One region of the Pseudoalteromonas sp. NFXS39 genome, then DNA from elsewhere that is predicted to be linked to it. Evidence: riboswitches for the same ligand, from Rfam matches in the RefSeq annotation. Region 1 holds a riboswitch; the other holds the start of a gene.
What was found. A riboswitch is a leader RNA that binds a small molecule or an ion and turns the genes downstream of it on or off. The one in region 1 is predicted to bind lysine.
Positions count from the first base shown of each region.

Region 1 (9,037 bases):
TCCGATGAAGGCGACTTTCATTGACATAAAACTGACCTATTTGAGTGATAAATTAGTAACAATTTCATTATCTCAACCGATTAACTAAAAAGCGAATGAAAAAAAGTTCATTTAAACCAGTCAAAAACACACAGGTAACACATGGATAGTATATATCGTTTCAACGCCCAGCTTGCATCTGGTGAAAATTTTAGCCTTGAATCGCTACAAGGAAAAACAGCGCTTATCGTCAATATTGCCAGTAAATGTAATTTTTCAGTGCAAATGGCAAGCCTTGAAAAGCTCTATCAAGACTATAAACAGCAAGGATTTACTGTGCTTGGGTTTGCATGTAATCAATTTGGCCACAATGAGCCCCTTGATGGCAATGAGCTACAAGCTTTTTATCAGCAGCACTTTGATGTCAGTTTTCCTATTTTTAACAAAGTATTAGTTAACGGCCCTGATGCCCACCCTTTATTTAATCATTTAAAGTGTCATACCCGTGGAATTGCACAAAACCGCGCAATTAAATGGAATTTCACCAAATTTCTTATAAACTCAGAGGGTCAACTCGTTGCGCGATATGCCCCGCGTACCAAACCCGAAACCCTCAAAATGGTGATAGAGAGTAATTTAAATGATGAAACTGGCCTTATTCAGTGCGCAAAAATATGAGCAACCGTTTTTTGAAAGGAATCTAACTGAATTCGCTGACTCTGTTTCGCTCAGTTATTTTGAGCAGTCTTTAAACATCAATACAACTCCTCTTTGTAAAGGCTTCGATGCGGTGTGCGTGTTTGTAAACGATACTGTCGACAAGCACGTCATTGCAGATATGGCAGCTGTAGGCGTAAAAGCAATCTTATTACGCTGTGCAGGTTTTAATAATGTAGACCTTGATGCAGCCAAAGAGCATAACATCAAGGTTTGCCGCGTCCCGGCTTATAGCCCCGAAGCTGTCGCAGAGCATTGTATTGCTCTAATGCTAACGCTCAACCGTAAAACCCACAAAGCCTTTAACCGTGTACGTGAAGGTAACTTTGATTTAAACGGCTTACTTGGCTTTAATCTGTTTAAAAAAACCATTGGGATTATAGGCTGTGGCAAAATCGGTTTAGCTTTAGTGAATATTTTAAATGGCTTTGGGGCTAAAGTACTCGTCTGTGACCCAATGGCAAGTGAAGGCCCTTATACTTTATGTGATTTAGACACATTGCTCACACAAAGTGATGTCATCTCTTTACATTGCCCACTCAACGAGCACACCCATCATTTAATTGATAGCAGTGCATTTAAAAAAATGAAAGACGGTGTTATGTTAATTAACACCTCTCGTGGTGCACTTCTCGATAGCCAAGCATGTATTCAAGCGCTTAAGTCTAAAAAGCTCGGACACTTAGGACTTGATGTGTATGAGCAAGAGTCAGAGTTATTCTTTAAAGATCATCGCGAAGAAATCATGCAAGACGATATTTTTTCACGCCTTATTAGTTTTCCTAATGTGTTAGTGACAGGCCACCAAGGCTTCTTCACCCAAGAAGCGCTTAGCGAAATAGCCTGCACCACACTACAAAGTGCTAATGAGATAAGCCAAGGCTTACCATTAACTAACGAAGTTAGTTAATGAGTGCGTACCTTAGACTAAAAAAGGCGTGAGGTTTAAACCCCACGCCTTTTTACTTTTGTCTTTTACCTCGAAACTAGAAACTTGTAACTCGCAGCTCAAGACTCTATTTCAACAACGCCACGTTCACAAATACTGCTGTCATTAATAACGGGCACACAAAGCGAATATACTGAGCAAACCAATAATGAGGGCCGCTCGAGACTTGATGCAATTTATTACCACGTTGCCATAACCAGCCTACAGTAATGAAATAGAACAGTCCCATTAAAGGAAGTTGGTACTGCGTAAGCACCATAATCACCAAACCAAATAACCAGTCAAAATTTAAGATAATAACTGATGAAGCGATAAAGACGATTAAAGTTACAAATAAAGTCGCTTTTTTGCGCTCTATACTGTGGTTCTCAACTAAAAATGCCACTGGAATTTCAGTTGATGAAATTGTTGATGTAACAGAAGCTATTGACATTAACACGAAAAACAATAATCCAACGAGTAAGCCCATTTGCCCCATAGTACTAAACAGCTCAGGTAAAATTGCAAAAATTAACTGCCCTTCACCTACTAATTTACCGTTGCTAAACACTTCTACACCGTTATGCTGAGCAACAAAAATAGCTGGTATAATCAATAAACCCGCTAAAAAGGCAACCCCTGTATCTAGCAACGCCACTGTTCCGGTTAGTTTAGGCAGGTTCGCATCAGGCTTTAAATATGAGCCATAAACCATCATACAGCCTACACCTAACGACAATGAAAAGAACGCTTGCCCCATTGCCGCAATAATTAAGTTTGCATCAAGAATTTGACTAAAATCTGGCACTAAGTAGGCTGCAAAGCCATCCATCGCACCATCTAGGGTCGCGATATAAGCAATTAACGCCACTAATAACACTAGCAATAATGGCATTAAGCGGCGTGACCAAGTCTCGATTCCTGATTTAACCCCTTTTAAGATAATACTCGCAGTTAGAATAAGCATCAGCGGCGTAAACACAAAGTTGCGTACCATTGAATCACTATGCAAAAAGTTACTTAACTCAGTAAAACCCAAGAAGCTAGCGATTGGCTCAAGTGCATACGCTAACATCCAACCTGCGACTATCGAATAAAAGCTTAACATCACAATTGCACCAAACAGACCTATGTAGCCTGCTGCAGCGCCCACTTTAGGAGCCGTATCTTGCCATGCATTGGATAATGCTTTTACCGGATTAGCTTGCGCTTGGTGGCCTAAATACAGCTCAGTATAAAGGGCTGGAAGCGCTAATAAGAAGATAACAATGAAGTAAACAAGTAAAAATGCACCGCCGCCATGGTTTGCCGCTTGTGTTGGAAAGCCCCAAATATTACCTAAACCTACCGCCGCACCTGAAGCGGCTAATACGAAACCTAGTCGGCTGTGAAAGCCGTCACGAACTTGTGCCATACATCTATAAATCTGTTATTATTTTTCCTCATTAAACCATAATTACAGCCAACTGCGTAAACTATTTGAGTTGTTCGTGCTCTTACAAGTTCATTTGCTGTAAAAATAAACAAAACTAAATACGAACCCCCGTATAAGCGTTAAATCATGAGCAGCCACTATTTTTCAAACACCTTAGTTATTAATCTGCAGCCGAACAACACGGCACAGCAAATTATGCTAATGGAAGCATCAAACATCGATATTTCAAGCTTAGCTATTGAAAAATTGCTCAGTGAGTTTGAATTATGTGTACTTGAAAAACGCAAAGTGCCCGCAGCTAAACAAGAGTATTTAGCGACTCGCTTAACGTTAAAGTATTTATACAAACATACTTACCCTCATGATGATTTAGCGCTCAATGAAATATCAAGCCAATTTGATGACAAAGACAGTAAGCTGAAACTACATACACCCGTTAGAGAGTCTGTTTGGGCTTGCTTATCTCATTCAAATGGTTTGATAGGTGCTGCCCTCAACCCAGCTCAGCAGCTGCTTGGTTTTGATATTGAACAAAGCAACAAACCTCGCCCTTTTATCAAGCTTGCAAAGCATTTTTATCATCAAGATGAAGTTGACTTAATCAGCAGTTTTGATGCACCCGATGAACAGGCACAGTGTTTTTTTAGAATTTGGACATTAAAAGAAGCCCTTGCTAAGGCAAGTGCTCAGCCGATTGCGAAACTGCTCGCTCCCAATGTATTTGAAGAAATACGTAAACATAATTTCTGCGCTAGAAGTAATTGTATTGAAGGCTTTGACATAAGTGTTGTGGCACAAAAAAGCACTGACTGGCAGTGCTCTTTTATTAGCTTTAGCGACTTACGCCGCGACTTGGCTTTCTAATAATCGGCTGTGAATTGCCTGCACAACGTCATCTGACTCGCTTTGCTCCACCAAAAAGCACAGGTTATGTTTACTTGCACCGTGGCAAATTAAACGAATATTAAAGTCGCTTAATACCTGCATTAAATTCATTTCTTGCTGACGTAATTGAATTTCAGAACCAATTAAAGCCACCAGCGTTAAGTTATTCTCGACCGACACATGACAAAACTCAGAAAGCTTATCTAAACAAGCTTGATCCAGCTCAGGGCGTGATGCATTTGGCGCGTTATCTAAAGTGATTGCAACACTGATCTCGGAGGTAGTAACCAAATCAACCGAAATATTAAACTCACTTAAAATAGTGAAAACACGCGCTAAGAAACCACTCGCTAGGAGCATTTCTGGGCTTTTAACCGTTAACAGAATTTGGTTTTTACGCTGTGTTACTGCACGAATACCTGGTTGCTGAGACTTTTCTTTTTCAATCCATGTACCACCTAATTGTGGCTCACGGCTTGAACCAACAAACACACTAATATGACTACGGCTCGCAGGTAAAATGGTTGCAGGATGCAGTACTTTTGCACCAAACGTTGCCATCTCTGCCGCTTCATCAAAACTCAAGCGTGCAATTGGGCTTGCTTTAGCGCATAAACGCGGATCAGTACTGAAAATACCCACAACATCAGTCCAAATATGCACGCTTTTTGCGTTAATTGCTTCTGCAAGTAATGCCGCGCTGTAATCTGAACCTCCACGCCCTAAAGTGGTTGTTTGATTATGTTCATTGCTACCAATAAAACCCTGAGTTACTACAACGTGGTCCTCAAGTAGCGGCACTAAATGCTCTTTAGCAGCCGCAGCGGTTGCTGCAACATTCGGTGTTGCTTTAGCAAATTGGCTATCTGTTTTTAGCACCTTGCGTACATCAAAACGCACCGCATCAAGACCATGCCCACGCAATACTTGTGTAAATAAATACGATGATAAACGCTCACCAAAGCTAAGTAGCTCATCTTGCTCCGCTACTGACTTAACCCCTTCTGATGCCAGTTTTTGAAAGGCTTTGAGGGTTTCATTAAAGCCATGAGCTAAGTCAGCATCAAGCGATAGCTCAGCTAAAATAGCTTCTTGAATGGCGACCACACCAGTAATGTGCTCGTCACGCTCAGCCGCACTCAAATCAGCTTTACACAATGCAACTAAATGATTGGTCACGCCTGCACTGGCACTCACAGCAACAATACGTACTTGATTATCAGCACAAATGATTTCTGCGCAGCGGCTCATAGCATCAAAGTTAGCTACACTGGTGCCACCAAATTTTGCAACAACGTAATCTGATTTTGTGTTGGCGGCTAATTGGGTATTCATGTCGTCTCCTTTTGTGGAAAACTATCCACAGTAATTCAAGAAGAACTCGGCAAGGGGGTGCTTTGAAAATAAAGAGTAGTCCATGCCAGAAGCTCTCCACCTAGTTTGGTGACAGTTTTGAGGATTCAGCCCCATAAACCGAAAAGTAACCGTGACGTCCGGCTAATTTTCTCGGCGAGTACTTCCCTCATTAATGGTCATCGGCGTTCGTCACCTCACATTAACTACCTAAGTATCGCACCTCTTCTGAATGTTAAGTTAACACCTGGTTAAAATAACAAAGCCTGCTAAAAAAGCAGGCTTTGAAAGTTAACGTTTAGACGTCTAGCTGTCAAGTTGTTTTATGAAATTAAACTGCCTGCTAAGTGCGACCCGTAATAGCCAACGGTATAAGCAATTAATAAATAAACCGACATTTTAAGATAGCTCATAAAGGTCAGTGCTTTTACTTTACTCATGGCGATAATACCTGCCGCAGAGCCGATAATAAGCATTGAACCACCTACCCCTGTTGCGTATGTAAACGACAACCATTGCTGTGGACTCATCACAATATCTGCTTTTAAAAGTGCTGCAGTTAAAGGTACATTATCTACCGCTGCTGATAATAGCCCCATCATGTAGTTTGCATACTCAGGCGCCATCAACTCATATAGGTGAGTAAACTTAGCAAGCATACCTACTTCTTTTAATGCACCAACCAGCAATAACACACCTACGAAGAACAATAAGGTGTCGTACTCAATCTCACGAATATAATCGATAATTTTTTTGTTGACGTCTTTTTTGCGCATTAAGAATTGCGCAACCAAAAACATTAGTGATAAACCAAATAAAAAGGTTAAAAGCGGTGGCACATTATAAAGCACGCTCAAAGTTAACGTGGCAATAATCGTCGAGAAGAAGATAACCGCAATGGTAATATCTGTTTTTTCAATACGACGAGCTGTTTGCTTTTCAAATACTACATTACCCGACATACCTACAGATAACATTGCCGCAAGCAGTGCAACACTTGTCAGTGCAGGCGCAATTAATAATAGTAAATTAGCAATGGTGACCTTTTCGTCTAAGAAAATCATCAGAGTTGTAACATCACCCGTGATCAACGACACCCCACCCGAGTTAACACTAAATACAATCAAGGTTGCATATTTTATTAATTTTTTAGGATCTAATTTTAGTGACATCACCACCGCAAGTGAGATTAAAGTCGCAGTTATATTGTCTGATATCGATGAAAATAAGAAAGAAAAGCCACCAATCAGAAACATCAACTTTCGTTCACTGATTTGATTTGGCATAATTTTATGAACAATATTCTGGATAAAGCCTTTAGAGTTTAAATACGCAACAAAGGTCATCGCTGCCATTAAAAACAGCCACAAAGTCGCGATCTCTAATATATTGTGATCCAGTTGATGTTGTATGGTTTCTGGGCTTTGCCCATGAATTGGAGAGATAAATAAGATAATCCAGCATAAAGTGCCAAAAAAAAGCGTCGTTTTGGCCTTGTTTACATGGATAATATCCTCTATAACGATAAGCAAAAATGCCACCGCTATCAGGGTTAGGATAAGTGGGGTTACCATGGTGTTTGAACAACCTTTATAATAATGTAAAAATTGTAAGTCGAGTGTTTCGGCGCGGATTCTAGCAGCATAGAAAGCATAAAACTATTATCAATTACATAATTTACTACTAATCGCTAACACCTAAGTCTGAATTTACTGGAGCCTTATGATCCCAGCTAAAAAGTTATTAAATACCCTTACTGAACATTGGGGGGTGTTAGAACTGCTATTTAAACGTTTTAAGATGGCTGATTTCAGTTTGAAAGACGTACAAAATGCGATAAAACAAAAACAACCTTCATGGTCAAATGAACGCATTTATAAGGAAACAAATCGTTTATTAAATCAAGATATTATCATTCCATTAGCGAAATCATCGCAATTAGAAATCAATCGAGCGATTGCTGATTTTGCGACTTTCTTGCTACAAGAAGAACACCTAGGTCTTGCCCAAGAAATTAGTGTACTAGTTGATGATTTAGCTCGCCTTGGTAGTCGCTTGGCTAAAGCAGGTGAAATTGAAGATTACGACGAGCTACGCCGCTTTAGCCGTATTATGGATGATCGGGTACGTAAAATAATGAAATTGTTTGCCCACAATGAAAACGCAATTTTAAATATTGTTGAGCAAGCTAAAGCAAACAACGCCGTGCAATCTTTGCAAAAGCGCTATCAAGCAGTGATCGAAGCGTTTGATGAATACATTGAACCTATGCTTGAAATGGTTGATATACGTGGTGACTTCCACGCTTGCTTTAACACCATTGAAACGCAAATAAGCGCACAAATCGAACAAATTGACCGCCTAGGTAAGTCATATCAAGACAAACGCATGCTTGAGCAATTGCGAACCCGTATTTTAGAAATGCATTTAGTTGGTCGTGAAAGCTTACGTAAAAGCGCCGATATGCTAATGCCGCTACGTGAAGAATTACGCCGTAACAACCTAATTACTCGCCAAGCAGCCAAAGTACTTGGTTTAGTGCGTAAAAATGGCGTCGATAACATGCTAAGTGCGGTACAACCTAACTTTGTCTCGGATGCACAACGCTTTTCACTTGGTCAACAACGTCATATCGTGGCCTATATGGCAGGCTTAGTCGACTTTGAGCACGATGAATATCAGCTACCAGAGCATGATGATGTGCCCGCCTATCAAAGCCCGCATATCCCTGATTACAACGACGTTAAAACACAATTTAGAAAACGCTTTAAAAAAGCCAGCAAAAAAGCTCAGCCGCTGCTTAGTTTCTTAGATGAAAGCTACCCAGATCTAGAAGCTGACGAAATGCTGTTCTTGTATCAAAAATTAATTAGCGATGGCGACCTTGAAATTAGCCAAAGCCAAGAGAAAGTAAAAATAAAAATTGCCCAGCAACACTTCTCTCTTTACCCATTTAACTCATCGATTGCTGACGATAAAAAAGCAACAGAGCAATAACCATGACAGATATTAATTTAGATGATTTAACGCATCTGCAAGCTATTAATAAAAAGCTCACGTCAGGCTACCACATTAGTGAACAAGACACGCTGATGTGGCAAGAGCTTGACCAACACATTGATGCCTACCGTGCCCTTTTTAATGCACTCGGCCATGACCTACAGCATGATAGCCGTGGCTATTACTATTTTGGTAGTGACGAGAGCACCCCAAACATGGGTAAAATTTCACGTGCCATCGCGCTGACTATCTACATCTTGATTGAGCACTATGCCAATACTGGTAAAGATCCTATGCGTGCCTTATTTGACGAGGTAAACGACCTTGAACTGATGCAAACCTTAGTGCAAATCAACAAGCACTTGTTTGATCAATTAGAAATATTCTCTGGCTCAGATTTACGTAAAGATGTGTACCTACGTATGGTGCGTTTAGGCCTTGCTCGCGAAGTAGAAAATGGCTTTATGCTGCAAGCGCCAATTTATCGTTATATCGATGCATTAATGGAAGTAAACGAAGAAACCTATCTAGGAGATGACGAATAATGCAAAGCCAAAGCCTTTACGGACTCAGCAAACTTGCGCTTTTAAATACCGCAGGCTATGCAAAATGCGTGATCCCACTGGATAAAAGTAGCTCAATTTGTGCACCGAATAATACCGGTAAAAGCTCGGTTATTAATGCTCTGCAATTTCCGTTAATTAATGATTTACGCTTAACAGAATGGGATGGCCACGATT
Region 1 covers NZ_JAGDEC010000004.1:181,972-191,008, forward strand. Annotated here, with positions in the region: gene J3455_RS09380 (NAD(P)-dependent oxidoreductase) at 1-27, opposite strand, end outside; gene J3455_RS09385 (glutathione peroxidase) at 142-657, shown strand; gene J3455_RS09390 (2-hydroxyacid dehydrogenase) at 623-1,606, shown strand; gene J3455_RS09395 (sodium-dependent transporter) at 1,713-3,038, opposite strand; gene J3455_RS09400 (4'-phosphopantetheinyl transferase family protein) at 3,186-3,923, shown strand; gene lysC (lysine-sensitive aspartokinase 3) at 3,900-5,279, opposite strand; lysine riboswitch at 5,361-5,533, opposite strand; gene nhaD (sodium:proton antiporter NhaD) at 5,621-6,871, opposite strand; gene J3455_RS09415 (MksB family condensin complex protein) at 7,020-8,294, shown strand; gene J3455_RS09420 (condensin complex protein MksE) at 8,297-8,842, shown strand; gene J3455_RS09425 (Mks condensin complex protein MksF) at 8,842-9,037, shown strand, end outside.

Region 2 (9,037 bases), on a different contig from region 1:
TAGAGATTTTAGCTGTTCAAGTAACTGATAAATTACTGCATTACCTTGTACTTCTGCGCCATGCATATTAGCTTGTATATACACGCTTGGTCCTGTGCCATCGCCTTTTAAGCGATACACAGGGATTGTCAGTGGAAGGCCGTTGGCAATCTCGCCAACCACAATATTCTCTTGGCTGATTAGTTCTTTACTCATGGCGATTACCTTAAATAATAGCTAGCATCTTCAACGCTACGGATGCACTCAATACTGCCTTGTTCAAGGATGTATTCAGCCGCTAATTCGTGGCATAAAAAGTACGGCATACTTTCGGTAAAGCCGTATGCGCCACACTGGCTGAATACCAACCAGTCTTGCTCATTTAAATCGCTAGCTAAGAGGTGCTCACCTAAGCAATCAAGCGCGGTGCAAAGTGGGCCGTATAACGTCATTGCTGAAGGCTCAGCCGTCGATTCGCGTAGTAACGCCGCAGGAAAATCTTGGCTTGTCACAGCTGGGCGAAGTAAATGGTTAATACCGCCTGATAAAATCACCTGCTGTTGATTGTAATTTTCTTTACGCTCAACAATCGGCGTTACGTAATGACCACATTCGCCCACTGCATAGCGACCAAGTTCCATCCAAAGCTCATTGACACCGGCATCCGCTTTAATGCTCGCCAGAGTCTCGATAAGTGCAGACCAATCAAGTCGGTTAGCATCTTGAGTATAAGGAATGCCTAGGCCACCACCCAAATCGAGAACATTAAGGTTAATATTTAATGAGTTAGCGAGTCGTTGTAATGGCTCAATCATGGCACGCCATAGCTCAGCGAGTTTATCGGTGCTGAGCATGTTGCCCCATTGGAAAATATGCAGACCATCAAAGTTAAGTGCTGGGTAATTACTTACTGTTAGTGCTTGCCATTCATCACAGCCCAAACCAAAGGGGGTGAGACTATCGCCGCCAAGTGGGTTCTTTTCACTGTCTGGCCAACGTAGTTGTACACGCAATAATACTTGCAGCTGGCAATTTGCTTTTGTTGCTTGTTCGTTTAACCAGCGAACTTGGTTAATGCTCTCGGCCACAAAAGTACGTACACCGCGAGCAATAAAATGTGAAATTTGTTTAGGGCTCTTTGCAGGCCCAGTATTGAGCACGCGCTCGCTATCGATGCCTTGAGCAAGTACTTGCTCAAGTTCACCTTTACTTGCAACATCAAAATTAAACCCTACGCTGTCTAAACATTGAATAATGCGAGACAGTGGGTTGGCCTTGACTGCGTACCAAAGTTTCACATCGGTTTGCGCCGTCAGTTGATTTAAATGTGCAGTTAATTTATCTAAATCATAGATAAAAAATGGCGTATCAAGGTGCGTTGCTACTTGTTCAACTGCTTGCTTGATGGGCGTGCTCATAAAGCTCATTAACGTAAAACCTCTTCTAACAGTAATGATGCATCGCTTTGTTCATCTCGGTATTTCACGATCAATGCACAAGACATGCTTAGGCCTTGCTCACGAGCCCATGCGTTTGAAGCAGGACGAGAACCTGGGATCACAATCGCGTTTTCTGGGATTGCTTCACCTTTGTTTAGCTGGCGCTCATTAATACAGTCGTAGACTGGAATGGTTGCAGATAAACGCACACCCGGCGCAAGTACCGCGCCTCTTTTCACAACTACACCTTCAACAATTACGCAGCCTGCGCCGATGAATGCATCATCCTCAATAACCACTGGGCTTGCACCAATAGGCTCAAGCACGCCACCTAATTGTACTGCTGCACTTAGGTGAACATTTTTACCCACTTGTGCACATGAACCCACTAATGCGTGGCTGTCGACCATAGTACCTTCGTCGATGAACGCGCCAATATTCACATACGCTGGTGGCATAATAATAGTGCCTTTAGCAACGTGTGCACCACGACGAACACTGCTACCACCTGGTACCATACGTACGCCTGCATCTGCTGCAAAGCCTTGTGGTGCTAAGTTGTGCTTATCAACAAAACCACCTGGGAACTCGGTGTTAGTGCCATTTTTAAATGCTTCTAAAATGCCTTGTTTAACTTCAATATTAGCATGCCAGTTGCCGTTCTCGTCTTGTGTTGCTGCGCGAACTGCGCCTGATTCTAAGTTGTTTAATAATTCTAACCAGCTCATGATAAAACCTGTTTTTAGTTCCAAGATAAAATAGTGTTATTTGCGTGGGTGATGCCGTCTGTTTGCTCAAGCTCTAAATGCGTAAGTGGCGGACGTAAATGCGGGGTATTTATTTTACCTTGCAGGTGCATCAGTACTTTTACGGGGATTGGGTTTGCTACAGCAAATAGACTTTGAATTGCTTGCGACCAATCAGTGAATAGATTTGGGTATTGACCACTTAAACAGCGTTTAACAAACTCATGGGTTTGGCTTGGCCAAGCATTAGCGGCAACCGAAACTAAACCTTTTGCACCGGCTTGAGCAAAATACGGCATAAGTGCATCATCGCCACTGAAAATGGCAAGTTTTGGCGATGCCGTTCTAAAGCCTTCAAACTTGCTAATATCGCCGCTGGCTTCTTTTAAAGCCCAAAGGTTTTTGTGGTCGGCAAGGTTTTTAATTACCTGTGGTGAAATTTCAACTGCGCTGCGCCCTGGTACGTTATACAACATACAAGGGTGATGACTTGCGTTAAGTAGGCTTTCAAACCAATGTGTTTGACCCACAACACCAGGTTTTGCATACAGAGGTGAGCCTAACAGGTAGCCATGAATTGGCAGCTGATTGCAGTATTCAACCCATGCAATTTGCTGCTTTAGGTTCATGCCACCCACAGCGATCATCAGTGGCACACTCGGTGCCAATTGGCAAACATGCTCGACAATGGCTTGTTGTTCTTTAAGTGAAAGCGCTAGTCCTTCACCGGTACTGCCAAGCAATAAAATGCCGTTATTTGCGGCTTGCTGTTCAGTGACCAGTTGCTCTAGGGCCGTGTAATCGACCTCGCCAGATTCAGAAAATGGCGTGACAAGCGCTGTCCATAATGGATAGTCATTTAAATCAAAATTGTTGATCATCTCTCACGAACTTATAAGGTATTCGAAGAGTATATGCGGGAACATTTGAATGGGGCCGCATGTCGTCATTCGAACAAGGTATAATTCGAAGAGCGAATGGGCTTAAAATAATAAAGACGCGACGGCCTTATTATACTAAGACCAGAAGCTCTCCACCAAACTAATCAATAGCGCTTTGCTATTGTTGGTGACAGTCGCTGGGATTCAGCCCAGTCGCCCGAAATAAGCACCTCACAAACGGTGTTACTTCTCGGCGTTAATTCCCCTCACGTATGATCAACAGAGTCTGTGCTCTTCCCATACGTTACCTGAATAACGCACCTCTTCCAGCCCTTTATGCTCGCTTTTAAGGTAAAAGCCAACATAGTTAAATAGGGTATTGGAGGCGATTAAAGCATTTTAGCCATCTAGGTGTCAAGCTGATGAGTTTGTTTTTTAGTGACCAATTTTGCAACATGGTTACGTATAACCGTGTTTTTACGTACACTTAGCGTTAACCAAATAAATTGGAAAAATGATGGAAAAATTTAACGATATTTATCAGCGAGCCGTATCTCGAAAGGGTAGCGAAGACATGCTGCGTGCACTGCTATCAAACCCGCTCGATGATACTGATATTGCCAAAATGCATGATGATTTATGGTTAGAAGAGTTTACTCGTAAAATCTTTCAAAGTGGTTTTTATTGGTCAGTTATTAACAATAAATGGGCTGGTTTTTGCGAAGTGTTTTGGGATTTTAGCATTGAAAAATTGTTAATGATGCCGCCGGATATGCTCGAGCAAAAAGCCAGTGATGAACGAATTGTTCGTAATTTTAAAAAAGTACAAACAATCCCTGAAAATGCGTATATGATCCATGAAGTCGCGGAGAAACATGGCAGCTTTAGTCAGTTTATTGCTGACTGGCCAAGTGATAATATTATTGGGTTATGGGCTTATCTCAAAAAGCATGGTGCACGTTTAGGCGGGAATACTGGCCCATACGCTTTACGGGCGCTAGGTAAAGATACCTTCTTGCTTTCTCGTGATGTAGAAGCCTACTTGCGTGCCCACGAGTTGATAGACGGTGGCTTACAAACTAAAAAGTCACTACAGTCAGCGCAAAACTTCTTCAATGAATTACAACAGCAAAGTGGCTATAGTCTGCAGGCACTTAGTCAGCTTGTTGCCTATGGTGTAGGTGATAACCGCGTAGGTGTAGCAACGCGTTAAGGAAAATTATGAAACTGCAACCTCGATACACAGACATTAGTGAACTGCTCACGATTGAAGATATGCCTAGTGCTGTAGCTGAGCCTAAATTGCTACTGTTTAATGATCAGTTAGCTGATAATTTTTCGATTAATCATGACAGCGAGTTTTTAGCTAAATTCTTAACTGGTTCAACAATAAGTAACGACGTTGCACCAGTTGCACTTGGTTACTCAGGTCATCAATTTGGTCATTTTTCACCGCGTCTGGGTGATGGCAGAGCACATTTACTTGGTGCTATTGCAGATCAAGATGGCACATTGTGGGACTTACAGCTAAAAGGCGCTGGCGCAACTGTATTTTCTCGTGGTGGTGATGGTCGCTGTGCAATTGGTCCTGCGGTGCGAGAATATATTATGAGTGAAGCTCTTAATGCTCTAGGTATTGCTACTACACGTTGTTTAGCAGTCGTTGCTACCGGTGAAACCGTATATCGCCAACCGCCTCGTACAGGCGCCGTAGTTACTCGTTTAGCTAAAAGTCATATTCGTGTCGGCTCATTTCAATACTTAGCAACGCAAGGGGATATTGAAGGGCTAGAAAAGCTGGTCGATTACGCAATTAATTGTCATTTCTCTGAAATTAGCAGTGCTGGTGAGCAACGCTACATTGAGTTTTTAACTGCTGTATTAGATAAACAAGTTGAGCTGGTCGTAAGTTGGATGCGAGTTGGCTTTATACATGGTGTAATGAATACCGACAACACTTTGATTAGTGGTGAAACTATCGATTATGGCCCATGTGCGATGATGAACCAGTTTGACCTAGACACGGTGTTCAGTTCGATTGATCACCAAGGGCGCTATTCATTTGGTAATCAGCCCAATATTGCCAATTGGAATGTTGCGCGTTTAGCTGAAAGCTTGATTCCTTTATTTGATGAGCAAGATGGTGCCGTAGAAAAACTTTCGTCGGTTGTGAATGGTTTTGCTGATAAATTTAATGATGCATTTAATGCTATGTGGCAGCAGAAATTAGGGTTAGCAGGTCAGCAAGAAGGTGATCATGTTTTGGTTTCAGAATTACTTGCTTTAATGAAGCAGCATCAACTCGATTATACCAATACATTTAATGCACTCACTGAATCTTTAGTAAGTGATTTTACTGTGGATTGTAGGTTGAAAGGGTGGGTTTTAAAGTGGAAGCTAAGAACAACTGCTGAAAGTTACAGCGTCATGAGAGCCGTTAATCCTGCAGTCATCCCGCGTAATCATAATATAGAAAGCATAATAGCTGAATTTGAAAAAGCAGGTAGTAGCTTATTATTAAATGATTTTCTTGAAGTGATTTCAGAGCCATACACATACTTTAAAGAACATCAAAGTTGGTACGAGTTGCCAAGTGATGGTGACAAAAACTATCAAACTTTCTGTGGCACATAAATGATAGTTACACCTCTGAAAGAAAAAAGTTATTTATCGCTTTAAAATGTTCGTAGATTGAGCAGGACATTGACTGGTGATATCATTGATTTAAAGTAAATTATTGCTTTAAGTGGTGTTACACTACTATGCTGGTAGTTTGGAAGTTTTAATTAGTATAAATTGCCACTGAATAGATTACTTTTATTAATAGTAAAGTATTAGTAAATATAAAATATAGCTGTTTATAAAATTTCATTAAATTAGTTTTTAAGCTGCTATATAGTTTTAAGTACTCGAAATACATTAGCTTCAATAGCTTTATTGTGAAAATGGGAAGGAAATAATGAAACTAAAATCACTTACTATTGCGTTAGCACTTGCTGCAACTAGTACAACAGGCTTCGCTGCCGAAAAAGAAGGTTTTTATATTGGCGCATTCGGCGATTACTATGATAACTCTTGGGAAAATGTTCGCGATTATCCGCCAGGTGGATTAAATGTAGATGATTCAACTGGATGGGGTCTGGAATTAGGTTATCGTTTTAGCGATTATTGGAGCGCTCGTTTAGAGTACGCTGATATGGACTTCGATTGGAATGCAGAGCTTAATGATGGCACATCTGTAAGTGGTTCAGAAAGCGGCAAGCGCTACGGTATCGATGCGCTATACCATTTAGGTGGCGGCCCTTTCTACGGTATTTTCGGTCTTAAAAATCTGGATGCAGTTGACGAAGATCTAATGTTCGCAAACGTAGGTGCTGGTTACCAGCACTACTTCACAGATAACTTCGCTTTTAATGCTGAAACATCTTTATACCAAGGTCTTGATCGTGGTTATACAGATGTTGGTGCTAAACTGGGTATTAGCTATATCTTTGGCGATCAAAGTGCGCCTGCTCCGGTAGAGCCTGCACCTGTAGTCGCTGCACCAACTGACAGTGATAATGACGGTGTAATGGATGCAGATGATCAGTGTGCAAACACACCGATGACTGATGCTGTCGACAGCACTGGTTGTACTCTATATGAAGAAAAAGAGGCAACTATAACTTTACTAGTTACGTTCCCGCATGACGTTGCAGAAGTACCTAATCAATACTTTAGCGACATTGCAGATGTTGCAGCCTTTATGAAAGAAAATGAAGGTACTTCAGTAGTACTTGAAGGGCATGCATCAGCAGTTGGTGACGCTGATTACAACATGATGCTTTCTGAAAAGCGTGCTAAAGATGTTGCTGAAGAGCTAGTTAAAGACGGCATTTCTTCAGATAGAATCTCTACGGTTGGCTATGGTGAAGAGCGTTTGAAAAATAAAGCGTATACACTTGAGGCACATGCAGAGAATCGTCGCGTAGAAGCTCAAATCACGAGCGTTGAAAAAGTTAAAGTACTTCGTAAGTAAGTTATTATATTTAAGGTAGAAATTCCTTATTTAATTAATAATATATAACTAGGGCCGGACTAATTTTATTAGTCCGGCCTTTTTTGAATGAAATTCAATATTTACTTTCCTAAGAAACAAGTTAATCTTAATTTGTACCAATTTTAGATGTAATAACCATCATATATTGATATGAATCACCTAATCAAAGTTCAAATTATTGTAGTATGGTGTTTAATCACCTTGTTGAATTATTATTAGGTTATATAATTATTTTTAATGACGTGTAATTTGCACCAGTCCGACATGGATTATTAAGGTGCTTTATGTCGCTGTATTTAGTTGATGCTATGGAATTATAAAAATTTACTAGTTGTTTGAGTTTATTAAGTTTGGATTAATTACTCATCACCTATCTTGACTGAGTGTAGGCTACACTGCCTTTAGTTACTAAAATGGAAGGGAATGAAACATGAAACTAAAATCACTAACTATAGCTTTAGCGCTTGCTGCAACAAGTGCTTCAGGTATCGCTGCAGAAAAACAAGGTTTTTATATAGGCGCATTTGGCGATTATTATGATAACTCTTGGGAAAATATCCGTGACTATCCACCTGGCGGTTTAGATGTAGATGACTCAACTGGGTGGGGTTTGGAATTAGGTTACCGCTTCAGCGATTATTGGAGTGCTCGTTTAGAATATGCTGATATGGATTTTGACTGGAGCGCTGAAACCACAGCCGGTACCACTGTAAGTGGCTCTGAAAGTGGTAAGCGTTACGGTATTGATGGCTTATATCATTTTGGCGGTGGTCCTTTCTACGGTATTTTTGGTTTAAAAAATCTTGATGCTGTTGATGAAGATCTAATGTTTGCTAACGTAGGTGCCGGTTACCAACATTACTTCACCGATAACTTTGCATTCAACGCTGAAACATCTTTATATCAAGGTCTTGACCGTGGTTACACAGATGTTGGTGCAAAGCTAGGTCTTAGCTATATATTTGGTGATCAAAGCGCTCCTGCTGAGCCAGTAGAGCCAGCTCCAACTGTCGTTCCTGTAGCTGTTGAGCCAGTAGATAGCGATGGAGATAATATCCCAGATGCTGATGACCAGTGTGCAAATACACCAATGACAGATGCTGTTGATGGTACTGGTTGTACATTGTATGAAGACCGTGAAGTGTCTAAGACTTTACTAATCACATTCCCTAACAATACATCTAAAGTATCTCAACAATACTTAGACGATATTGATGCTGCTGCTGCGTTTTTGAAAGAGCACCCAGGAACAGACGTAGTACTTGAAGGTCACTCTTCGTCAGTAGGTAAAGCTGACTACAACAAGTGGTTATCTAAAAAACGTGCTGATGCTGTTGCTAAGAAACTAATTGAAGATGGCATTGACCCAATGCGTCTTACTACTGTTGGTTTAGGTGAAGAGCGTCTTAAAAACCCAGCAAATACGCCAGAAGCTCACGCTGAAAACCGTCGTGTTGAAGCGAAAGTGACTGTTATTGAGCGTGTTAAAGTAGAGCGTTAATCTAACCCTTTACGCAAATTTTAAAACCCAGCCTAGTGCTGGGTTTTTTCATTTTAAAGCCCTAGAAATTGATAGATAGGAATGATTCTTAATAAATATTCATTTGAATAGCGTTTTTTTCTAGTACTATTCATGCTATTTATAGTGAGTATTAAAGCCTCTAACTACAGCATGGATTTTCATCTATACTTAAAAGCTTTATAATTAACCGTCAGAATACTATAAGTACTGGGTCTTAATTGGTATTTAGCTTACTACTACCGAGTACTTTCACGTCACCAAGAGGGCAATATTGTGCTACAAGAATATCGTAAACACGTAGAAGAACGTGCCGCGTTAGGTATCGTACCAGCGCCATTAGATGCTCAGCAAACGGCTGATCTTATTGAACTAATCAAAAATCCACCGGCAGGCGAAGAAGAATTTATTGTTGATCTTCTAGTTAATCGCGT
Region 2 covers NZ_JAGDEC010000011.1:59,627-68,663, reverse strand. Annotated here, with positions in the region: gene J3455_RS17860 (succinylglutamate desuccinylase/aspartoacylase family protein) at 1-195, opposite strand, end outside; gene J3455_RS17855 (PLP-dependent decarboxylase) at 201-1,406, opposite strand; gene J3455_RS17850 (2,3,4,5-tetrahydropyridine-2,6-dicarboxylate N-succinyltransferase) at 1,406-2,146, opposite strand; gene dapA (4-hydroxy-tetrahydrodipicolinate synthase) at 2,161-3,045, opposite strand; lysine riboswitch at 3,183-3,379, opposite strand; gene J3455_RS17840 (DNA-3-methyladenine glycosylase I) at 3,563-4,258, shown strand; gene J3455_RS17835 (protein adenylyltransferase SelO) at 4,267-5,679, shown strand; gene J3455_RS17830 (OmpA family protein) at 6,005-7,063, shown strand; gene J3455_RS17825 (OmpA family protein) at 7,515-8,585, shown strand; gene acnB (bifunctional aconitate hydratase 2/2-methylisocitrate dehydratase) at 8,880-9,037, shown strand, end outside.
Region 2: another riboswitch for lysine. It lies ahead of dapA (4-hydroxy-tetrahydrodipicolinate synthase); the one in region 1 lies ahead of lysC (lysine-sensitive aspartokinase 3).